Regions from separate parts of the Frigoribacterium sp. VKM Ac-1396 genome, predicted to be linked through region 1. Evidence: predicted binding sites of a transcription regulator. Region 1 holds the regulator's gene; the other holds the start of a gene.

Region 1 (11,838 bases):
ACGAGTCGGTGCAGGCCGAGAGGCCGAGGACCACGGCGGCTGCTGCGGCTACGGCGACGAATCCCTTGCTGAGTCGCATTCTGATCTCCTTGCTGGGTGACCCGGACGCCGGGCGGCGATCGGGTGTCGGGGGCCGGCGCGTCGGGCGCCGGGGACGGGTGGCGGACGCGACGGCCTCCGCAGCCCCGCTCAGTGCGTGAGGATCTTCGCGAGGAAGTCCTGCGCGCGGGTCGACCGGGGGTCGGTGAAGAACTGCTCGGGCGTGGCCTCTTCGACGATCTGGCCGTCGGCCATGAACACGACGCGGTCGGCGGCCTTGCGGGCGAACCCCATCTCGTGCGTGACGACGATCATCGTCATGCCGTCCTTCGCGAGCTGCACCATGACGTCGAGCACCTCGGTGATCATCTCGGGGTCGAGCGCGCTCGTGGGCTCGTCGAGCAGCATCACCTTGGGGTCCATCGCGAGGGCACGGGCGATCGCCACGCGCTGCTGCTGACCGCCCGAGAGATGCGAGGGCATCTTGTCGGCCTGGTCCGCCACGCCGACCCGCTCGAGCAACTGCATCGACCGCTCGCGGGCCTCGGCCTTGCTGCGCTTGCGCACCTTGAGCTGGCCCAGCATGACGTTCTCGAGGACCGTCTTGTGCGAGAAGAGGTTGAAGCTCTGGAACACCATGCCCACGTCGGCGCGCAACCGCGCCAGACCGGCACCCTCGTCGGGCAGGCGCGTCCCGTCGATGGTGATGACGCCGTCGTCGACGGTCTCGAGGCGGTTGATGGCCCGGCAGAGGGTCGACTTGCCCGAACCGCTCGGCCCGATCACCACGACCACCTCGCCCTTGCCCACCGTCGTGGTGATGTCTTTCAGGACGTGCAGGTCACCGAAGTGCTTGTTGACGTGGTCGACCACGACGAGGGGTTCCATGCGCCCACACAAACAGACCCCCAGGTCGGGGTCAAATTCACAGTCGATTCTTAATGAAAACGAAACGACGTGTTCGGTCGCGACGTCCGCGCCCGACCCGGCCCGCGCCTCCTGAGGACGAGGAGGCGCTAGCTGCGGTGGGCGAACGCGCTCTCGTAGAGGCACACCGAGGCCGCGGTGGCGAGGTTCATCGATTCGGCGTGACCGTAGATGGGCACCACCAGGGCGCGGTCGGCACGGCCGAGGTCGACGTCGGTGAGACCTCGGGCCTCGTTGCCGAAGAGCCACGCGGTCGGCGCCGCGAGGACGCCCTCGCCGCGCGCGGCGAGCAGGTCGTCACCCTTGACGTCGGCCGCGATCACCTGCAGGCCGGCCTCGCGGCACCGGTCGACGATGCCTGCGAGCTCGACGCCCACGGCGACGGGCACGTGGAAGAGCGAGCCGGTCGTGGACCGCACGACCTTGGGGTTGTAGAGGTCGACGCTGCGGCCGGTCATTATGACGGCGTCGGCCCCGGCGGCGTCGGCGGCCCGGATGATGGTGCCGGCGTTGCCCGGATCACGGACCTCTTCGAGGATGACGATCAACTTCGGCTCGGCGGCGAAGACGTCCTTGACGGACGTGGGGAACTGCCGGCAGACGGCGACGATGCCCTGCGGCGTCACCGTGTCGGCCATGGCCTCGAGCACCGGCTCGGTGACGAACTGCACGTCGATGCCCTCGGCCTCGGCGGCCGCCGACACCGCGGGGTAGCGCTCGAGGGCGGTCGGGGTGCCGAAGAGCTCGACGATCAGTTCGGGTCGGAAGGCGAGGGCCTCACCGACCGACTGCGGCCCCTCGAGCAAGAAGGTGCGGGTCTCGGTGCGGGCGTCGCGCTTCGAGAGCTTGGCCACCGCCCGGACTCGGGGCGAACGGGGGTTGTCGAGCAGGGAGTCGTGGGGCACCCGTCCATGATGCCGCACGCGACCGGGTGGCGCGGGGACGCACGAAGCCCGACGGCGACACCGGTGAGGTGTCGGCCGTCGGGCCTCGGGTGTGTGGTGCGGGTACGACTACGCGGCGACCTTGGGGGCCGAGGTGTCGGCGGGCAGCGCGGCCTTGGCGGTGGCGACGAGCGACGCGAACGTGGCGGGCTCGTTGACGGCCAGCTCGGCCAGGATGCGACGGTCGACCTCGACGCCGGCCAGGGACAGGCCCTGGATGAGGCGGTTGTAGGTCAGACCGTTCGCACGCGACGCGGCGTTGATGCGCTGAATCCACAGGCGACGGAACTCGCCCTTGCGAGCACGGCGGTCACGGTACGAGTAGACGAGCGAGTGGGTGACCTGCTCTTTGGCCTTGCGGTACAGGCGCGAACGCTGACCGCGGTAACCCTCGGCGCGCTCGAGGATGACGCGACGCTTCTTGGCGGCGTTGACCGCTCTCTTGACTCTTGCCATTTTCTTGTTCCTCTACGTTCGTGTCAGCGGTCAGTGACCGAGAAGCTTCTTGGCGACCTTGGCGTCGGCGGGCGCGAGCACCTGGTCCTGGTTCAGGCGAGCCTTGCGCTTGGCGCTCTTCACCTCGAGGTTGTGGCGCATGCCGGCCTGCTGCTTCATGATCTTGCCGGAACCGGTGACCTTGAAGCGCTTCTTGGCGCCGGAGTGGGTCTTCTGCTTGGGCATGTCTTATTTGCTTTCTTCTGTCGGTCGGTCGGCCGGTGCGTCGGCCGGGACCTCGTCGGACGTCGGGTGCTTCGGCGCCTTGTTGGCCGCCTTGCGAGCCTCGGCCTCGGCCTTCGCCTCGGACTTGTTCTTGTGCGGGCCGATCACCATGACCATGTTGCGGCCGTCGATGGTCGGGGTCGACTCGACGCTGCCGAACTCGGCGACGTCTTCGGCGAAGCGCTGCAGCAGGCGGACGCCCTGATCCGGGCGCGACTGCTCGCGACCGCGGAACAGGATCATGGCCTTGACCTTGTCGCCGCCCTGGAGGAAGCCCTCGGCGCGCTTGCGCTTCGTCTCGTAGTCGTGCTTGTCGATCTTCAGACGGAAACGGACCTCTTTGAGGATCGTGTTCGCCTGGTTGCGACGCGCTTCTTTCGCCTTCTGCGCGGCCTCGTACTTGAACTTTCCGTGATCCATGATCTTGGCCACGGGCGGCTTCGAGTTGGGGGCCACCTCGACCAGGTCGAGTTCGGCCTCTGCGGCGAGACGCAGGGCCATGGCGATGGGGACGACACCGACCTGTTCTCCGCCAGGCCCGACGAGGCGGACCTCGGGGACGCGGATGCGGTCGTTCGTACGGGGATCGCTGATGCGGAACTCCTCTGTCGTTTCTTCTGCACCTGGCGGGGCCGGACGGCTTTGCCAGAGAAAGAGGAGGTCCGTGCGGGCGTCGTCAGGGACACGTCACACTGCACCCTGGCTGCTCGACCGGTGCCTGCCCGCGGCCTCTGACGAGGAGCGGGACGGAGCGATGGTGCTGATCGAACGGGGTGCCAACAACCCGGTAACCTTGTGCAACGGTCAAGCGCGGGTGGGAGAATCTCCACTTTCGCACGGAGCAGACGCTCCGAGCCTGGACGAGTTTAGCAGAGGATCAGTTCGTGAGCCACTCCCCCGACGACGCACCCACACCCGACGCCCGCTTCGGCGATGCCGTGTCGGTGACCACCCCCGACACGGCGCCCGGTGCGTCCCGGTTCGAGGACGACCTGCGGTTCGGCGACGACGCCGCCCGCGACATCGCCGACGTCAACGCGGTCGAGGTGATCAACACGGTTTGCGTGCACCTGATGAGCGCCGCCGCCGTCAAGGTGGGCCTGGCGGACGACCCGCAGACCCAGACCGACCTCGACGAGGCCCGCAAGCTCATCACCTCGTTGGCAGGGCTCGTCACGGCCAGCGCGCCCGAGATCGGGGACCAGCACGCCCGCGCCCTGCGCGACGGGCTGCGGTCGCTGCAGCTGGCCTTCCGCGAGGCCTCCGCCATCCCCGACGCCGTCGGCCAGGGTCCCGGCGAGAAGTACACCGGCCCCGTCAACTGACCGGGCCCCGCGTCGCGCGCCCCCCGGGGCCGTGGCGGCCTCAGCCCGCAGCGATCAACCCGCGGCGGCCTCAGCCCGCGACGATCTTGACCGACATGCTGTCGACCCGGTCGACGATGAGCGGGTCAACGGCCCACGCCGCCTGCAGTCGCCCCACGAGGGCCGCGAGCGCGTCACGGTCGAGGCCGGGAACGATCCCGAGCTGCACGACGATCTCGGGGGCACCGAGCCGTGCGTCTCGGTAACCCGGCGCGACCACCAGGCTGACCAGCGCCTCCTCGTCTCGCGACGCGTCGAGGAACGCCCGCAGGACGCGTTCGTCGTGGTGGCTGGGCGTCCACGGCAGGTCTTGGGCGATCGCCCAGACCGCCGGGCGGCGGAGTCCGAACTCGGTGATCGACCCGGGGTCGAGCACGATGTGGTCGGTCGACTCGGAGGCGGCGGCCAGGGCCACGCGGCGGGCGTCCACCGGCACGGGACGCGCGGCAGGGCGCCACCTGGTCAGGGTCTCGACCGATGTGAAGGCCGGCAGCACGTCACGACCGTCCGGGCCCGACACCGTGACGATCGACAGCTCCTGGGTCTTGTCGACGCGCCGCCCGTGTTCGTCGAGACCCTCGTCGCCGGCCACGGCGACCAGGGGCACGAGCAGTCGTGCCGGGCGCAGGGCGTCGACGACGTCGGCCTCGCCGAGTCGCCCCTCCCGAAAGCCGAGGAGGGCGTCGAGGAGGCGCGGGTCGGCCGATCCGTCGTCCCCCGCGTGCGCCGTGTCGTGGTGGTCGAAGGTGCGACCCGCCCAGGGGTGACCTGCGCTGTCGGCCCCGCGACCGGAGTGGTCGTGCCCGGAGTCGCCGGCCGCCGACCCGTCTCGCGCGTGCCCCCGGCCTTGCGGAGCAGCGGTCATCAGTTCAAGGCGACGTCGAGGGCCGCGGCGAGCGTGAAGGCACCCGAGTAGAGCGCCTTGCCGACGATGGCACCTTCGAGGCCCTGGGGCACGAGTTCGCGCAGGGCGGCGAGGTCGTCGAGGCTCGAGATGCCGCCGGACGCGATGACCGGGCGGTCGGTGCGGTCCATGACCTGTCGAAGCAGGTCGACGTTCGGGCCCCGGAGCGTGCCGTCCTTCGTGACGTCGGTCACGACGTAGCGCGCGCAACCGGCCTCCTCGAGCCGGGCGAGCACCGTCCAGAGGTCGCCGCCCTCTTCGGTCCAGCCGCGGGCCGCGAGCGTCGTGCCCCGGACGTCGAGCCCGACCGCCACCGCCTCGCCGTACTCGGCGATGACGTGGGCGGCCCATTCGGGGTTCTCGAGGGCGGCGGTGCCGAGGTTGATCCGCTTGACGCCGGTGCTCAACGCGTCCTCGAGCGACTTGTCGTCGCGGATGCCGCCGCTGAGCTCGACGTTCACCCCCTTGACCTGCTTGATGACCTTCTTGATCACGGCGCGGTTGTCGCCGCGACCGAAGGCGGCGTCGAGGTCGACCAGGTGCAGCCACTCGGCCCCCTGGCTCGCCCAGTCGTCGGCCGCCGAGACCGGGTCGCCGTAGTTCGTCTCGCTGCCGGCCTCGCCCTGGGTCAGGCGGACGGCCTGCCCGCCCGCCACGTCGACGGCGGGGAACAGGGTCAGGGCGGGGGTGGTGCAGAACTCGCTCATGTCGTCTCTCTCACGGGGCCGGGGCACCGCAGGGTCAGGAGGCGCGATCGGGTCGGTCGCGTCGGGGTCAGAGGGTGCCGAGCCAGTTCGAGAGCAACCGGATGCCCGGCTGCCCCGACTTCTCGGGGTGGAACTGCGTCGCCCACAGCGGGCCGTTCTCGACGGCGGCGACGAAGCGCCCACCGTGGTCGGCCCAGGTGACGTGCGGCTCGGTGAAGGGCCGGATGACGTCGAGCGACCACTCCTGCGCCGCGAACGAGTGGACGAAGTAGAAGCGCTCGTCGGCCACGCCGTCGAACAGGACGCTGCCCTCGGGCACGTCGACGGTGTTCCAGCCCATGTGCGGCAGGACGTCGGCCTTGAGCTCGTCGACCACGCCGGGCCAGGCCCCCAAGCCGCCGGTCGTGTTGCCGCGCTCGACGCCGCCCTCGAAGAAGACCTGCATCCCGACGCAGATGCCCATCACGGGGCGACCACCGGCGAGACGGCGATCGACGAGTTCTCCGCCGCGCACCGACTCGAGTTGGCTCATGACCGCCGAGAACGCCCCGACGCCGGGCACGAAGAGGCCGTCAGCCGCTTGCACCCGGGCACGGTCGGCCGTCAGCTCGACGTCGGCACCGGCGAGCTCGAGCGCCTTGACGGCCGAGTGGACGTTGCCGCTGCCGTAGTCGAGGACGACGACCGACGGTCGGGCGCCCGTCACAGGGCGCCCTTCGTCGACGGGATGCCACGGACGCGCGCGTCGGGCTGGACGGCCTGACGCAGCGCCCGGGCGAACGCCTTGAACTCGGCCTCGGCGATGTGGTGCGGGTCGCGACCGCCCAACACGCGGACGTGCACCGTGATGCCCGCGTGGAAGGTGATGGCCTCGAAGACGTGACGGACCATCGAGCCCGTGAAGTGCCCGCCGATCAGGTGGTACTCGAACCCCTCGGGCTCGCCCGTGTGGACGAGGTACGGACGCCCCGAGACGTCGACCACCGCCTGCACGAGCGCCTCGTCGAGCGGCACGAGCGCGTCGCCGTACCGCGAGATGCCGGACTTGTCGCCGAGCGCCTGCTTCAGCGCCGTGCCGAACGTGATGCCGATGTCTTCGACCGTGTGGTGCACGTCGATGTGGGTGTCGCCCCGCGCCGAGACCTCGAGGTCGATGAGGGAGTGCTTCGACAGCGCCGTCAAGAGGTGGTCGAAGAACGGCACCGACGAGTCGATCGTCGATCGGCCCGAGCCGTCGAGGTCGAGGGCGAGCGTGATGCTCGACTCGCTCGTCTCGCGCGAGAGGGAAGCGGTACGGGCGGCGCGGGTCGTCTCGGTCACGAAGAGAGCCTAATGTCGCGGAGCGCCTCGAGGAACGCGGTGGTCTCGGCCTCGGTGCCCGCACTGACCCGCAGGTGGTTCGGGATGCCGAGGTCGCGGACGATGATGCCCCGCTCGAGCAGGCGCTCGAAGACGTCGGCCGGATCGTCGACCCCGCCGAAGAGGACGAAGTTCGACCAGGTCGGCCACGGCTCGTAGCCGAGCTCGGTCAGCACGTCGACGATGCGGTCGCGTTGGGCCTTGATGTCGTCGACCATGGCCAGCATCTCGCCGGCGTGTGAGAGCGCCGCGACGGCCGCCGCCTGCGTCAGGGACGAGAGGTGGTACGGGAGGCGCACGAGACGGAGTGCGTCCGTCACCGCCGGGTGCGCGGCCAGGTAGCCGACCCGGGCGCCGGCGAACGCGAAGGCCTTGCTCATCGTCCGCGACACGACGAGCCGCTCACGCCCCTCGAGGAGGGTCAGGGCCGTCGGTTGGTCGGCCGGCATGAACTCGGCGTAGGCCTCGTCCACGAAGACGATGCCGTCGGTGGCCTCGTAGGCCGCCTCGACGGTGGCGAGATCGAGGGGCGTCCCGGTGGGGTTGTTCGGGCCGCAGAAGAAGACGATGTCGGGGCGGGTGCGCTCGATCTCGGAGACGGCCGTCTCGGGCGAGATGCGGAACCCCTCGTCACGGCGACCCTCGACCCACCGGCTGCCCGTGCCGGTCGTGATGATCGAGTGCATCGAATAGGTCGGGGGGAAGCCCAGCACCGACCGCCCCGGACCGCCGAAGGCCTGGAGGAGCTGCTGGATGACCTCGTTCGACCCGTTCGCCGCCCAGATGTTCTCTGGGGTCAACCCGTGCCCGAGATACGTCGCGAGCGATTCACGCAAGGTGGTGAACTCGCGATCGGGGTACCGGTTGACGTCGAGCACTGCTCGGGCCATCGACTCGACGATGTCGCGGGCCACGTCTTCGGGGATGGGATGCGTGTTCTCGTTGACGTTGAGGGCGACGGCGACCTTCTTCTGCGGGGCGCCGTAGGGCGTCAGACCGCGCAGGTCGTCACGGATGGGCAGGTCGTCGAGACTGAAGGACACCCCACCATGGTACGGGCGGGCCGCTGGCCCCCGCCTCCGTCAGCCACGGGGACGGTGGGTGGCAGGAGTGCCGGGGCCGTGCGCCTCGTGGGTCAGCGGGCGTACTGCGTCGGGACCGCGAGGCTCTGACCGGCGGAGACCTCGGCGCTGGGGAGGTTGTTCAGCGAGACCAGGTCGGCGATGACGTCGCGGGGGTCGGAGCTGGGGGCGATCTCGGAGGCGACCTGCCACAGGGTCTCGCCACCGTCGACCGTGACGTGCTGGAAGTCGGTGGAGCCCGTCGTGTCGGACGCGACCGCTCCGCCCCCGTTGAGGACGAGCGCACCGACCACGATGACTGCCGGGATCGCCACGAGCGCCGCGACGACCGCTCGGCCTCGCCGCGTGATGCGGAGGCGCGTGCGGACGACCCGGGACGGGTCGACGGGGGACGCAACTGCTGGAGAGGAGGTGACGCTCATGAGGTGGTCCTTTCACCGTGGGAAGACAGGGGACGAGTTCGTGCCCGGCACTCGGCCGGGAATGCCGGACACGAAGACGTGTTCCGAACATACATTCGATTTCTCGCGCTTTCAACCCCTCTGACGGGATCTCAGCCTCGATCGGAGGCCTGATCAGGTGGAGAAGACGCGACACACTCGAACATGTGTTTTGTCGACACCGCCTGATCGGATACGGTTTCGATCGGTGGTGAGAGTCAAACAGGGACCACCGACATCGACGGCAGGAGACCCATGAGCGACCCGAAGCGCACCCCGCAGGCGTCCCCCGACGCGCCCCGTCGAGCCGAGTCGGGCCTCCTCCCCCGCAAGGAGCTGACCGCGAAGCAGGCGACGATCCTCGCGGCCATCACCGAGAGCATCGGCCGCCGTGGGTACCCGCCGAGCATGCGAGAGATCGGTGACGCCGTCGGGTTGAGGTCACTCTCCAGCGTCACCCACCAGTTGAACCAGCTCGAACTCGCCGGCCGCATCCGTCGTGACCCGAACCGTCCGCGGGCCCTCGAGGTGCTCGTCGACGACGTGGCACCGGTCGCTCCCCCTGCCACCGTCTTCACGACGAGCGACGACGGTGACACCGCACACGTGCCCATGGTCGGCCGCATCGCCGCCGGCATCCCCATCACGGCCGAGCAGCAGATCGAGGACGTCATGCCGCTGCCGCGACAGCTCGTCGGCAAGGGCGAGTTGTTCATGTTGCGGGTGGTCGGCGACTCGATGATCGACGCGGCCATCTGCGACGGCGACTGGGTCGTCGTCCGGCAGCAGCAGGACGCCGAGAACGGCGACATCGTCGCCGCCATGCTCGACGACGAGGCGACGGTCAAGGTGTTCCGTCAGCGCGACGGCCACACCTGGCTGCTCCCTCGCAACAGCGCCTTCGAGCCCATCGTCGGCGATCACGCCCAGATCGTGGGCAAGGTCGTCGCGGTGCTGCGCTCGGTCTAGATCCTCGGGGCACCGCGGAGCCCGAACGACGAAGCGCCGGTCACCCTGAGGTGACCGGCGCTTCGTCTCGTCCGACTCGACGAGGCGGCGTCAGCGGGCGGACGTGACCGGGGCGACGTACTCCGTCAGTCCGGCGACGTCGCCCGGGTAGACGCGAGCGTGCACCCGGGTGCCGTCTTCTTCGTAGTCGGTGCTGACGACACGACCCGAGTCGTGCAGGTGCGAGACTACGTCGCCGCGGTCGTAGGGCACCAGCAGGTCGAGCTCGATCTCGGGCTCGGGCAGGACGGACGCGATGCGCGAGAGGAGCTCGTCGATCCCTTCGCCCGTCCGCGCCGAGACGAAGACGGCGGTCGGTTCGAGCCCGAGCAGGACGAGCCGCTGGTCGGCGTCGACGAGGTCGCTCTTGTTGAACACGACGATCTCGGCGATGTCGCGCCCGTCGACCTCGGCGATGACGTCGCGCACCGTGGCCAGCTGGGCGGCCGGGTCGGGGTGCGACCCGTCGACGACGTGGACGATGACGTCCGACGCCTCGACCTCTTCGAGCGTCGACCGGAAGGCCTCGACCAGCTGATGCGGCAGGTTGCGGACGAACCCGACCGTGTCGGCGTAGGTGAAGGGACGGCCGTCGGCGGTCACGCTCTTGCGCACCGTCGCGTCGAGGGTCGCGAACAAGGCGTTCTCGACGAGGACGCCGGCACTCGTGAGGCGGTTCAGCAGGCTCGACTTGCCCGCGTTGGTGTACCCGGCGATGGCGACGGTGGGCACCTCGTTGCGATCGCGGTTCGCCCGCTTCGCGTCCCGGGCGGGCTTCATCTCTTTGATCTGCCGACGCAGCCGGGCCATGCGGGTGTGGATGCGACGACGATCGAGCTCGATCTTGGTCTCACCGGGGCCGCGGCTGCCCATTCCGGCACCCGCGCCTCCTACCTGGCCACCGGCCTGGCGGGACATCGACTCGCCCCAGCCTCGGAGGCGCGGCAGCAGGTACTCGAGCTGGGCCAGTTCGACCTGCGCCTTGCCTTCGCGACTCTTGGCGTGCTGGCTGAAGATGTCGAGGATGACGGCCGTGCGGTCGATGACCTTGACCTTGACGACGTCCTCGAGGGCGCGGCGCTGGCTGGGGGCCAGCTCGGTGTCGGCGATGACCGTGTCGGCCCCCAGGGCGGCCACCGTCCCCCGTAGCTCTTCGGCCTTGCCCTTGCCGAGGTACGTGCTCGGGTCGGGGTTCGGACGGCGCTGCAGCAGGCCGTCGAGCACGACGGCGCCCGCGGTCTCGGCCAGGGCGGCGAGTTCGCGGAGGGAGTTCTCGGCGTCGGACATCGAGCCCTGCGAGTAGACGCCGATCAGGACGACGTTCTCGAGGCGCAGCTGGCGGTACTCGACCTCGGTGACGTCCTGCAGTTCGGTCGAGAGGCCCGCGACGCGTCGCAGGGCCTGGCGGTCGTCGCGCTCGGACTGGTCGCCGTCGGAACCCCCGTCGTGCAGGGACCGCGTCTGGATGGCCTGCGCCGGAGAGAAGACGGTGTACCCGGAGGCCCGCTGGGCCGCACGATCGAGGACGCGCGCGACGACGTCGTCGGGCTGGTCGTCCCGCTCGGAGTCGAGCGGTGTCGTGGTGTGGTCTGTCATCGGGGTGATACTAACCCTTTCGGTCTGCGGTGAGCGGGGAACGACGTCTCCGTCGATGTTCGGTAGGTTGACGAGCATGGCCAGCGAGCACTACTTCTCACCCCAGCCCGGCAGCGCGGCCAAGCCCAGGACGATCGACGTCGTCCTCGCGGGGCGCGAGCTGACGCTCACCACCGCCGCGGGCGTGTTCAGCCCCGGCCGCGTGGACCCGGGCACCGCGGTGCTGCTGGCGGGCACGCCGACGCCGCCGGAGACGGGCCATCTGCTGGACGTCGGGTGCGGGTGGGGCCCCATCACACTGAGCCTCGCGTTGTCGTCACCCGACGCGACGGTCTGGGCCGTCGACGTGAACGAGAGAGTGCTCGACCTCGTGCGCGAGAACGCGCGGTCGGTCGGCCTCGAGAACGTCAACGCCGTCACCCCCGACGATGTTCCCGACGACCTGCGGTTCGCGACGATCTGGTCGAACCCGCCCATCCGGGTCGGCAAGGCCGAACTGCACTCGCTCCTCGAGCGCTGGCTGCCCCGGCTCGACGACGGCGCGGAGGCCTGGCTCGTGGTGCAGAAGAACCTCGGGGCGGACTCCTTGCACCGGTGGATGGACGAGACGATGGGCGACGTCGTCGACGTGACCCGCGCCTCCACCAGCAAGGGTTATCGCGTGCTTCGCGCCGAGCGGGTCGACGCCGTCTGACGCGACGCCCGCGGCGTCGGCGGACGTCAGATCTCGAGCGCCCCGGTGAAGACG
Region 2 (11,838 bases), on a different contig from region 1:
AGGTCGCCGAGGTGGACGTCGACGGCACCCACCCGGAAGAACCCGACGGGGTAGCACATCGGCGACGAGCCGTCGCAGCAGCCGCCCGACTGGTGGAACATCAGCGGGCCGTGCTGAGCCGTGAGCTCGACGAGGAACGCCGCGGCCTCGGGCGAGACGTCGACCCTCGAGGGGGTGGGCCGCGTCATCAGAAGAAGCCCATCGGACCGTCCGCGTAGCTGACGAGCAGGTTCTTCGTCTGCTGGTAGTGGTCGAGCATCATCTTGTGGTTCTCGCGACCGATGCCGGACTGCTTGTAGCCGCCGAAGGCCGCACCCGCCGGGTACTGGTGGTACGTGTTCGACCAGACGCGTCCGGCCTGGATGTCGCGTCCGGCCCGGTAGAGCTGCGCGCCGTTGCGGCTCCACACGCCGGCACCCAGGCCGTACAGCGTGTCGTTGGCGATCTTGATGGCGTCGTCGTAGTCGCTGAAGCTGGTGAGCGAGAGGACGGGGCCGAAGATCTCCTCCTGGAAGATCCGCATCGAGTTGCGGCCCTCGAAGATCGTCGGGTTGACGTAGTAGCCCTCGGTCAGGTCACCGCCCAGGTCGGCACGGTCGCCGCCGAGCAGGAGCTTCGCGCCCTCCTGCTTGCCGATGTCCATGTAGCTGAGGATCTTCTCGAGCTGGTCGTTGGAGGCCTGTGCACCGATCATCGTGTCCATCGAGAGCGGGTTGCCCTGCTTGATCTTCTTCACGCGCTCGACGCCGTCGGCGGTGAACTGGTCGTAGATCGACTGCTGCACGAGCGCACGGCTCGGGCAGGTGCAGACCTCGCCCGAGTTCAGGTTGAAGAACGAGAAGCCCTCGAGCGCCTTGTCGTAGAACTCGTCGTGCTCGTCGGCGACGTCGGCGAAGAAGACGTTCGGGCTCTTGCCGCCGAGCTCGAGCGTCACCGGGATGAGGTTCTCGCTCGCCATCTGCATGATGAGGCGACCGGTCGTGGTCTCGCCCGTGAACGCGATCTTGCGGATGTTCGGGTGGCTCGCCAGCGGCGCTCCGGCCTCGACGCCGAAGCCGTTGACGATGTTGAGCACCCCGGCGGGCAGCAGGTCCTTGATCAGGTCCATGAACACGTGGATCGACGCGGGGGTCTGCTCGGCCGGCTTGAGGACGACGCAGTTGCCTGCGGCGAGGGCCGGCGCGAGCTTCCACACGGCCATCAGCAGCGGGAAGTTCCAGGGGATGATCTGGCCGACCACGCCGAGCGGTTCGTGGAAGTGGTAGGCGACCGTGTCGTTGTCGATCTCACCGGTGGAGCCCTCTTGCGCACGGATCGCGCCGGCGAAGTACCGGAAGTGGTCGATCGCGAGCGGCACGTCGGCGGCGAGGGCCTCGCGGATGGGCTTGCCGTTGTCCCAGGTCTCGGCGACGGCGAGCATCTCGAGGTTCGCCTCCATCACGTCGGCGATCCGGTTGAGGATCAGCGCGCGCTGCGCGATCGTGGTCTTCTTCCACGAGTCGAACGCCCGCCAGGCGGCCTCGACCGCCTTGTCGACGTCGGCGGCGTTGCCGCGGGCGACCTCGGTGAAGACCTTGCCGTTCACCGGGCTGGGGTTCTCGAAGTACCGACCGCTCGCCGGCGCGACGTACTCGCCGCCGATGAAGTGGTCGTAGCGGGGCTTGAAGGCCACCTTCGCGTCGGGCTGTCCCGGTGCGGCGTAGGTGTTCGGAGGAGTGGTGACGGTCATGACGGTCCCTTTCGACGACGGTGTCGGGCGGACGGCGGGGATCGCCCGCCGCTGGCCGCAGACTACGGCGGGCGGGGTTGCATCGGGTTGCGTGGGCGGAACCGGCCGGGAGGCGCGCGGAACCGGCCGGGAGGCGCGCGGATCAGGACGGGAGGCGCGCGCGGCGGATCGGGACGGGAGGCGCGCGCGGCGGATCGGGTCGGGCTCGGTCAGGCCCGGTCGTCGAGGGCCTCGAGGTGCGCGACGAGGTGGGGCCGGCGAGGCGAGCCAGGGGGCAGGCGACGCAGCAGCTCGAACAGGACGCCCGCGTCGTCACGGCCCGCGGCCGACTCGGCGAACGCCTGGAGGGTCTCGAGCGATCCGTCGGTGAGGACGGCGTCCCGCACGGTGGCGGCCACCTCGGCGCGCAGGGCGACGACGCCGGGGGCGGTGGACGCCGGCAGCGCGGGGCCCGTGTCGGCCCGCACGGCGGCACGACGAGCCCCCCGGTCGACGAGCCCGACGAGCACGTCGAGGTCGAGCGCCACGGGTCGCGGCAGCCGGTACGGGCGCGACAGGGGGACCAGCGTGGGGTCGAGGGCCTCGACCACGTGCCGCAGTCGCACGAGCTCGGGGCGGAGGGTGGTCACGGCGTTGACGTCGCCGTAGACCGCGTCGGCCAGCTCGTGCGCCGTGTAGCCGGCCGCGCGATGGGCGAGCAGGGTCATGATCTCGGAGTGTCGGGCGCCCAGGGTGATGCGGCCGTCGCCGACCGAGAGGACCGCCTCGTCGCGGCCGAGGGTCGTCAGGGTCGTGGCGGTTCGGCCGGTGGCGGCGGCCCGCGCCGAGGCGTGGTCGGCGGGGCGGGGCGTCGCCGTGCGCACGGGGTGGTGCGAGGGACGAGCCGGGGCGCGACCGGCCGCGGCGTACCGCAGGAGCGCGAGGTGCGCCTCCACGGCGGCGACGGTCGCGGTGACGAGCGGCAGGGTCATCGAGCCGGCCGCCCGGTCGTCGCCCGTGATGTCGACGACGCCGATCAGGTGCCCGTCGACCGGGTCGTGGACCGGCACGGCCGTGCAGCTCCAGGCCTGGACGCGGTGGTTCCAGTGCTCGTCACCCCGGATCTGCACGCCCCGGTCGAGCACGAGCGCGGTGCCCGGCGCCGAGGTGCCGACCCGCGCCTCCGACCATCCGGCCCCCGCGACGAACAGCATGTCCTCGGCCCGGCGGCGGGCCGTGGGGTCGCCCTCGACCCAGAGCAGGCGGCCGTGCTCGTCGCCGATCGCCACGAGCAGGCCCGACCCCGCGACGTCGTCGACCAAGAGGCGGCGCACGACGGGGAGCGCGAGGGCCAACGGGTGGTCGCGGCGCCAGTCGTCGAGGTCGTCCTCCGGCAGCTCGAGCCGGGGCAGGCCGTCGGGGTCGAGCCGGCGACGCGAGGCGCGGTCCCACGAGTCGCGCACCACCCGGCGCACCGGCCCGGCGTCGCGGGGCGGACGGCTCGCGGTGAGGGACATCGGGCACCCGTCGTCGTCGATCGGGGCGAGACGGCCGTGGTGCGGCGTCGTCGCCGTGGTGCTGTCAGCGTACGGCGGGCCGGGGCCGTGGGGAAGGGCGTCGGGTGGGGGTCTGCTGTGACCCCGGCGGGGAAGGGCCGGGGACGCCGGAGCCTGCCCTCAGCGCCCGAGCGGCGCCGTGGCGTTCCAGGCGTCCGCGACGAGCGTGCGGAGGGCGGAGTCGTCGTCGGTGTCCGTCGCCCGGGCGGGGAGATCGAGCTCACCGGGCTCGGCGACGAAGTCGGCGTCCGCACGGCCGCTCCGCACCGTCACCGACGACCCGGGTTCGAGGTGCGGTGCGGCGGCGGTGAAGACGGCACGGAGCGAGTCGATCGTGGCCCCGGGCACGCTCACCGAGAGTTCGCCGTCGACGAGTGACGCGGCCTCGACCTCGTCGACGCCGACGAGGGCGGCGACGAGGTCGACGCCGTCGCCGAGGTCGGCGGAGTCGGAGCCGACGGCCGCGTACTTCCCGACGGATGCCGCTCCGGACTCCGGCAGCGACCGCACGTCGATGCCGGCGCCGGCGTCCGACGCGGACATGGCCGTGGCGGCGGCCAAGGCGTCGGTGCCGTCGGCCGTACGGACCTCGAGGGCGGACGCCGAGAGCTCCGCCGCGACGACGCCGACCGAGGACGTCGCGGCGGCGAGCAGGCCCTCGACGCGGTCCAGCGGCCCGTCCACCGTGCGGACGATGCCACCGGCGGTCACCGTGACGTCGCGCGTGGCCGCCTCGTCCGAGAGCAGATCGGCGACGGCGCGGCCGTCGTCCCGGTCGGCCAGGGTGACGTCCAGTCGGTCCGGCCCGACGTCGGCGGCCGTGACCGTCGCGACGGAGACCACCGAGTCGTAGGCCGCCCGGGTCTCGGGATCGATGCTGCCCGCATCACTCCGCACCGTCACGTCGCCCGCGGTGGCACTGACCGAACCCCGGGCGAAGCGTGGGTCGTCCGCGCGCGCGGCCTCCAGCACCCCGACGGCGGCGAAGGGGTCGCCCTCCGCCTGCTGGGCGGTGAGACCGAGTTGGTCGCCGTCCCCGTGGTCGACCACCTCGATCGCCGTGAATCCCGTCAGGGGCCGCACCAGCGCCACGAGGTCGAGCGTGGTCTCGTTGTCGACACGCGACGGGAGCACGGGGAAGGACACCGACCCGACCACGCCGTCCATCGAGGTGATGTCGAGCGAGGCGGACGCGTTGTCCACCCACCAGGCGCCCATCTCGTCGGTGATGGTCCGGAGGGCGGTCGCGTCGACGTCCGCCGCGATCTCGACGCGGCCCGACATCGAGCCCGAGAACGGCAACGTGTTCTGCCCACCGCCCGTCGCGTCGACGACGCCCGGGAGCGCCTCCATGTGCTGCTCGAACCGGCTGCCGTACCCGCTGCCGGCGTTCACGGGGCCGCAGCCGACGAGGGTCGTGCCCACGAGCATGCCGACGAGCGCGGCCACGGCCGACCGCCGGGTGATCTGCGTCCACGGCACCGTTCGAGCCTAGGGCAGGCGCCGGCCGCCACGTCGATGGTCGATCGGAGGCGGAGAAACGGAGAGGCGGGGAGGCGCGGGTCAGCTCGCGCAGTCGATGCAGAGCCGGGCGGTGGGTCGCGCCTCGAGCCGCGCCTCGCCGATGCGGGCCGAGCAGCGCTCGCAGCGGCCGAACGTGCCGTCGGCGAGCCGGGCCAGGGCGGCCTCCGCGTCGGCCGCCCGCTCGAGCGCCGACCGGCGGACGGCGTCGAGCTGCGACCGCTCGTAGGCGATGGTCGAGCCCTCGGGGTCGTGCTCGTCGTCGACGTTGGCTCCCTCGCGGGCCGCAGCCACCGCCTCCATGTCGACGAGCAGCCGCCCCGCCAGCGTCAGGGCCTCGTCGCGCGTCGTGCGCAGCCGGTCGGAGGGGTCGATCACGCGATCACCGTGCCGGTGGTCAGGCCGACACGAGCGGCGGCACCTCTTCGCCCGCGCGGGGCGGGGCCGGGGGAGTCCCGTCGCCGAACGGCCGACCGCCGAGCTGCTCGCGACCGTGCTCGGTGAGCCACCCCGACGGGTCGGGCCCGAGCGGGACGATGCCGGTCGGGTTGATGTCGGAGTGGACGACGTAGTAGTGCGCCTTGATCTGGTCGAAGTCGATCGTGTCGCCGAACCCGGGGGTCTGGAACAGGTCGCGGGCGTAGGCCCAGAGCACCGGCATCTCGGTGAGCTTGTCGCGGTTGCACTTGAAGTGCCCGTGGTAGACCGCGTCGAACCGGGCGAGGGTCGTGAACAGTCGGATGTCGGCCTCGGTGATCGTGTCGCCGACGAGGTAGCGCTGCCCGGCCAGTCGCTCGGACAACCAGTCGAGGCGCTCGAAGAGGGTGCGGTAGGCGCGCTCGTAGCTCTTCTGCGAGCCCGCGAAGCCGGCCCGGTAGACGCCGTTGTTGACGTCGCGGAACACCACGGCGTTCACGTCGTCGATCTCACCGCGCAGGGCTTCGGGGTAGAGGTCGGGCGCGCCCTCTCGGTGGAACTCGGTCCATTCGGTGGCGAAGTCGAGCGTGATCCGAGGGAAGTCGTTCGTCACGACCTTGCCGCTCGGCACGTCGACGACGGCGGGCACGGTGATGCCGCGCGGGTAGTCGGGCGTGCGGGCGAAGAAGGCCTCCTGCAGGCGCTCGATGCCGAGCACCGGGTCACGACCGTCGGGGTCGAGGTCGAAGGTCCAGCTGCGGGCGTCGTGCGTGGGGCCGGGCAGGCCGAGCGAGATCGCGTCCTCGAGCCCGAGCAGGCGGCGCGAGATGACGCTGCGGTTGGCCCACGGGCAGGCCCGGGCGGCGACGAGGCGGTAACGACCGGCCTCGACCGGCCAGCCGTCGACGGCGTCGCGCGTGATGCGGTCCTCGATGTAGTTGGTGTCGCGGGTGTACTCCTGGCCCGGCTCGACGTAGCTGCCCTTGACCTGCTGATCGCTCATGGCGCCACCCTACGCACGGGGCGTCGGTGATTCCTGGTCGGTGCGTCGGCCGACCCGTGACGGCGGCCCCTCAGCGGGTGTCCGCAGCAGGGGTCAGGAGTTCTCGACGGCCAGGGACGTGGAGGCGCGGGTCGAGGAGGCGCGGGTCGAGGAGGCGCGGGTCGAGGAGGCGCGGGTCGCGTTCCAGTCTCGCCACATCGCCTTGAGGTCCCACGCGTTCTCGGCCTCGAGCGAGATGCCGCGTTCGCCGGTGCGACGGGTTCGCCCCTGGATCAGCATGAGCTGGGTGCCGAACAGCAGGGAGCCGGCACGGGCCTGGGCCTCTTCGAAGAACGTCGAGTCCGAGCAGCCGCTGCCGTCGTCGAGGCTGATGAAGACGACGCGCTTGCCGCTGCGCATAGGCGGGGTCTGGGTGGCGATGCGGATGCCCGCGACGAGGACGGTCGTGCCGTTCCAGTGGTCGCGGAGGTCGGCGGCACGCACGACGCCGAGGTCGTCGAGCATCGGCCGGTAGCTCTCGATCACGTGTTCGCTGACCTCCATCGACAGGATGTCGAGCTCGTCGCTGACGCGCTGGCGGGCACCGACGTCGGGCGTCCCGGTCGGCACCGTGTCGGAGTCGTCGATCGAGAAGTCGAGCTGGTTCTCGACGTCGGCGGCCCGTGGGCGCGACGACCGGCCGGTGAGGGCCCGCACCCGGGCGAGGACGTCGCCGCGGGTGCGGCCGGGCCCCGCGACCGAGTCGAGGGCGCCGACCTGGGCCAGGCGTTCGAACAGCGACCGTGACGGCGTCGCCCGCTGCCAGAAGTCGGTGATCGAGTCGTAGGGGCGGTTCACGACCACCCGGGCCAGCTCGGCGTCGCTGATGCCGTGCACGTCGGCCAGCGAGAGCCTCAGCCCGAGGTCACCGACCCGGGTCGGGGCGATCGGGGTCGCCGGCGGACGGAGGCGCTCGACCCGGTAGACGTCGGTCGAGGCGTTGACGTCGAGCGGCAGCACGGGCACGCCCATGCGTCGGGCCTCGGTCAGCAGCAGCCGCTTCGGGTACATGCCCGGGTCGTGGGTGAGGATGCCGGCCAGGAACTCGGCCGGGTAGTGGGTCTTCAGCCAGGCGCTCTGGTAGGTGGGCAGGGCGAACGCGGCACCGTGGGCCTTGCAGAAGCCGAACGACCCGAACCCCTTGAGTGCGGCCCAGATGCGGTCGACCGCGGCGTCGTCGAAGCGGCGGCGCCCGGTCGCGGGGTCGAGGTTGCCCCGGGTGCGCTCGCGGAAGGTGGCCTCGAGGGCGTCGTCGTCGCCCTTGCCCATGTGACGCCGGATCTCGTCGGCCTCGGCGAGCGACACCTGCATGGTGGCCTCGAGGATGCGCAGCACGTGCTCGTGGTAGATGACCACGCCGTAGCTGTCGTCGAGGAACGCGGCGAAGCTCGGGTGCAGGTAGTCGGGCTGCTGGAACCCGTGCTTGGTGTCGAGGAAGGGAGCGATCATGTTGCCCTTCATCGGGCCGGGCCGGAACAGCGAGATGTCGGCGATGAGGTCTTCGTAGCGGTCGGGCTGCATCTTGCCGATCAGCTCGCGCTGCCCCGGGCTCTCGATCTGGAACATGCCGAGGGTGTGCGTGGTGCGGATCGCCTCGAAGGTGGGCTCGTCGTCGTGGGGGATCTCGTCGAGCTCGATGCGCCCCTGACGGTTCACGTACGGCACGTCGACCGGCAGGGCGCCGGCGAGGGCGGCGCGCGGGCCGTTCACCCGTTCGATCTCGTCGAGGGCGTAGGCCAGCGAGCTCTGCATGCGGACCCCGAGGACGTCGAGCTTCAGCAGGCCGGCGTCGTTCATGTCGTGCTTGTCGAACTGGCTCATCGGCAGGCCGATGCCGCTCGGCTGCACGGGCGTGGTGCTGAGCAGGTCGGAGTCGCCGAGGATCACCCCGCACGGGTGCATCGAGATGTGTCGGGGCAGGCGGTCGAGCCGTTCGCTGAGGTCGACGAGCAGGTCGATCTGGTCGTTGCTGCGGGCCAGCTCGGCGATCTCGCGCAGCTCGGGCTTCTCGGCCATCGCGGTGCGCAGGTCGCGGGCGTTCGAGCGCCAGACGTTCTTCGCCACGAGGTCGATCTGCTCGTCGTCGAGCCCCAGGGCGAGACCGGCGTCGCGCACCGCACCGCGACCCCGGTAGGTGGACTGCATCGACATGAGCGTGACCCGGTTGCTGCCGTACCGGTCGAAGATCGCCCGGTAGACCTCGTGCCGCCTGGCCGCCTCGACGTCGATGTCGATGTCGGGCAGGGTCTCGCGCTTGTTGCCGAGGAACCGCTCGAACAGCAGGTCGTGCTCGATCGGGTCGACGTTCGAGATGCGCAGCAGGTAGGTGACCAGGCTGCCGGCACCCGACCCCCGCGCCGCGTTGCGCACCCGCAGGTCTCGCATCAGCGCCGAGACGTCGGCCACGGTGAGGAAGTACCCCGCGAAGCCGAAGCCGCTGATGATGCCGAGCTCGTAGCGCATGCGGCCTTCGACCTTGTCGCGCAGGGCACGGTCGGCGTCGCCGAAACGTTCGGTGACGCCCGCCTCGGCCCGACGGAACAGGGCCTGGTCGGGGTCGCCGTCGACGCCGATCGCGCTGAGCTCGGGCACCTTCGGCCGGCCCCAGCCGAGGTCGGCGACGGGGTCGAGCCGGCACCGGTCGGCCAGTCGCTCGGTCGCGGCGAGCATCTCGTCGCCGGCGCTTCGCGGCAACGACGACGCGTCGCCCACCAGACGGGCCAGCCGGCGCATGTCGGCGTGGCCCTTGAGGTACGCCTGCGCGTTGGGCTGTGGGCGGAACGACCCGAGGGCCGCCAGGTGACCTGCCGAGTCGAGCACGTCGGCCGTGACCGCCTCGTCGGGGTCGAGGTAGCGCACCGCGTTCGTCAGCACGGCCGGCACCCCGACGTGGTCGGCGAGCTCGAGCATGCGCGCCGCGTGCCGGATGCTGCGGCTCTCGCCCGGCTCGGTCAGGTGGCAGACCACCTCGACCACGACCCCGCCCGGCAGGGCCGCCGCCCAGTCCGCGAGGGACGCCGCGGCCTCGCTGTGCCGTCCGGCCTGCACCAGCCGACCGACGTCGGAGTCGGGCCCCAGCAGCACGGTCGCCGCGGGCTCGGTCTCGCCCTGCACGAACCCTCGCACCCGCGAGCGGGCGATCGTCGCGACGCTGTTGGCGCTGCCGCTGGCCTTGCGGGTGGCCCGGCCGTGCGAGGCGCTGATCAGGCGGCACAGCGCCGCCCAGCCGGCCCTCGCGGGGCCACCGCCCCGCGCCCCGTGCGCCAGCACCACGATGCGGTCGACGGCGCCAGGCCCGCCCGAGCCGTCAGACCCGCCCTGCCCGCCCTGCCCGTCGGCCCCACCGGCGGACGCGCCCGCCACGCCCCCCTCGCGGTCGTCACGGCAGCCCAGCTCGACCCCGACGATCGGGTCGACGCCCGCCGTCCGGCACGCCCCGATGTGGCGGATCGCCCCGTACAGCCCGTCTCGATCGGTGATCGCCGCGGCGTCAGCGCCCGCCGCGACGGCGGCGTCGACGAGCGCCTTCGGGTGTGCGGTGCCGTGGTGGGCGCTGAACGCCGACGCGACGCGCAGGTGGGTGAAGCTCATGGTCGGTACCTCGGGCTGCTGAACCCCCGGCCGGGTCGTTCGAACAGGTGTTCGACCAGTGTACGTCGCCGCGAGCGGCCCGTCGCGCCCGTCTCGGCGTCCGACCCGCCCGTCCCGTCCCGCGGCCTGTCATCATCGGGGCATGCCCGATCGACGCCCCGCCCCGCCCCGTCGCGGGGGCGCCCTGCGTCGCGAGGCCCGCACCGCGACCCACTGGACCCGCGTCCTGCTGGCCCAGCCGCGCCTCCTGCTCGCCGTGAAGACCGCGCTCGCCGCGGCGCTCGCCTACTGGATCGCCCCGCACGTGCCGGGCGTCGCGGCCGAGTACCCCTACTACGCCCCGCTCGGTGCCGTCATCGCCATGTACCCGACCATCAAGAGTTCGGTGCGGCAGGGGTTCCAGGTGCTGCTCGGCCTCGTCGTCGGCATCGTCCTCGCCACCACGGTCTTCGCCCTGCAAGAAGGCCAGCCCGGCGTGCTCGCCGTCGCGCTCGTCGTCGGGGTGGGCGTGCTCGTGGCCGGCATCCGCTGGCTCGGTGCCGGCCGGGACTGGGTGCTGACGGCCGGACTGTTCGTCCTGCTGCTCGGCGGGGCGAACGCCGAGGCCTACTCGTTGGGTTACGTCGTGCAGGTGGGCGTCGGCGTCGTCGTCGGCGTCGTGGTCAACCTGGTGCTCGTGCCCCCGCTCTACTCCTCGCGTGCCGACGGGCGCCTCGCCCGCGTCCGGGACTCGCTCGCCGACCGGGCCGACGAGATCGCGGGGGTGTTCGAGACCACCTGGCCGCTCGAGGACGACGAGTGGGAACGCCGCGTCGGCGTCCTGCCGAGCACGCTGCGGCGGGTGCGCGAGGCCGTCCGGTTCGCCGACGAGTCCCGACACCTGAACCCCCGTCGGCTGCTGCGGCGCCGGGACCTCTCGCAGGAGTACGCCGACCTCGCCGTCTACGAGCGCGTGTCGTTCCACCTGCAGGACGTCGCCGAGGTCTCGGGCATCCTCGGCCGTCGCATCGGCCGCCAGATCGGCATGCCCGACGACCTCGCGCCCGACGTCGCCCGCGCCGTGCACGGCGTCGCCACCGTCATCCGTCGCCACGGCACCGCCGACGCGGACGCGTTCACCGACGCCCGCCGACGCGTCGCCGACCTCTGGGACGCCGTCGACCGCCACCGCGACCGCCCCACCACCGCCACGAGCGGTGGCGTGTCGATCGCGGTCTCGCTCGGGCGCGTCATCGCCGCACTCGACCCGGACGACACCACCGCGCCCCGCCCCGAGGACGACGCCGCCGAGGAGGCGCGCGCGACGGCCGACGACGGCACCGGCGGCCGCGTGGGCGGCACCGACAGCACGGGGCCGGTCGACGACGACAGCGCACCCCGCGACACCGCCCCGCACGACACGGTGCAGGACGGGGACGCCGACGCCGGTCGCTGACCTCGATACGGCGCTCGCCGCCCGGGAGCAGTACGGTTGACCGGGCACCGGCGCCGAGACGCGACCCGTGCCCCCACCCGGCCGGGGCGGTCGACGGGAATGCCCGTCCCCCCTGTGCGTTGACACCCGTGGCCCCGAGAACCCCCGCCGCCCGATCGACCAGCGACGACACGATCGCCGCCCTCCCCACGAAAGCTGCACTGTGACAGACACCACCACCCTCATCATCCTCGGAGCCAGCGGAGACCTCACCGAGCGTCTGCTGCTCCCCGGCCTCGCGAGCCTGCTGAAGAGCGACCGCGGCGTCGACGTCCAGCTGATCGGCACCGGCCGCAGCGAGCGCAGCCCCGAAGAATGGGACGACGTCGTGAAGACCGCCTTCAACGGCGACGCCGGCAGCGACCTGGCCAAGAAGACCCTCGCGTCGAGCCGCTACATCCAGGGCGACCCCACCACGGTCGAGCACCTCGAGGCCCTCTTCGAGGCCAGCGAGGGCACCCCGGTGATGTACTTCGCCCTGCCGCCCGCCATCAGCACCAAGGTGATCCAGGCGCTCGCCGAGATCGAC

Evidence for each region. Region 1 encodes LexA, which represses DNA repair genes until DNA is damaged. Its sites were predicted from a motif close to TCGAACANNTGTTCGA; they were not measured.
Region 2: the regulator LexA is predicted to act here: its motif matches at 9,875-9,890, upstream of ITJ55_RS02925 (DNA polymerase III subunit alpha).

Annotation. Positions count from the first base shown of each region.
Region 1 is NZ_JADKSD010000002.1:1,087,180-1,099,017, reverse strand. Features, by position in the region: gene ITJ55_RS12210 (glutamate ABC transporter substrate-binding protein) at 1-79, opposite strand, end outside; gene ITJ55_RS12205 (amino acid ABC transporter ATP-binding protein) at 190-927, opposite strand; gene ITJ55_RS12200 (RNA methyltransferase) at 1,056-1,856, opposite strand; gene rplT (50S ribosomal protein L20) at 1,980-2,366, opposite strand; gene rpmI (50S ribosomal protein L35) at 2,397-2,591, opposite strand; gene infC (translation initiation factor IF-3) at 2,595-3,224, opposite strand; gene ITJ55_RS12180 (DUF1844 domain-containing protein) at 3,623-3,955, shown strand; gene ITJ55_RS12175 (SseB family protein) at 4,026-4,859, opposite strand; gene priA (bifunctional 1-(5-phosphoribosyl)-5-((5-phosphoribosylamino)methylideneamino)imidazole-4-carboxamide isomerase/phosphoribosylanthranilate isomerase PriA) at 4,859-5,605, opposite strand; gene hisH (imidazole glycerol phosphate synthase subunit HisH) at 5,673-6,311, opposite strand; gene hisB (imidazoleglycerol-phosphate dehydratase HisB) at 6,308-6,925, opposite strand; gene ITJ55_RS12155 (histidinol-phosphate transaminase) at 6,922-8,007, opposite strand; gene ITJ55_RS12150 (hypothetical protein) at 8,100-8,468, opposite strand; gene lexA (transcriptional repressor LexA) at 8,742-9,455, shown strand; gene hflX (GTPase HflX) at 9,546-11,090, opposite strand; gene ITJ55_RS12135 (class I SAM-dependent methyltransferase) at 11,167-11,784, shown strand; gene dapF (diaminopimelate epimerase) at 11,811-11,838, opposite strand, start outside.
Region 2 is NZ_JADKSD010000001.1:622,188-634,025, reverse strand. Features, by position in the region: gene ITJ55_RS02955 (DUF779 domain-containing protein) at 1-188, opposite strand, end outside; gene ITJ55_RS02950 (aldehyde dehydrogenase family protein) at 188-1,729, opposite strand; gene ITJ55_RS02945 (GAF domain-containing protein) at 1,939-3,225, opposite strand; gene ITJ55_RS02940 (hypothetical protein) at 3,385-4,746, opposite strand; gene ITJ55_RS02935 (TraR/DksA C4-type zinc finger protein) at 4,828-5,163, opposite strand; gene ITJ55_RS02930 (glutathione S-transferase family protein) at 5,183-6,205, opposite strand; gene ITJ55_RS02925 (DNA polymerase III subunit alpha) at 6,299-9,835, opposite strand; gene ITJ55_RS02920 (aromatic acid exporter family protein) at 9,978-11,270, shown strand; gene ITJ55_RS02915 (glucose-6-phosphate dehydrogenase) at 11,473-11,838, shown strand, end outside.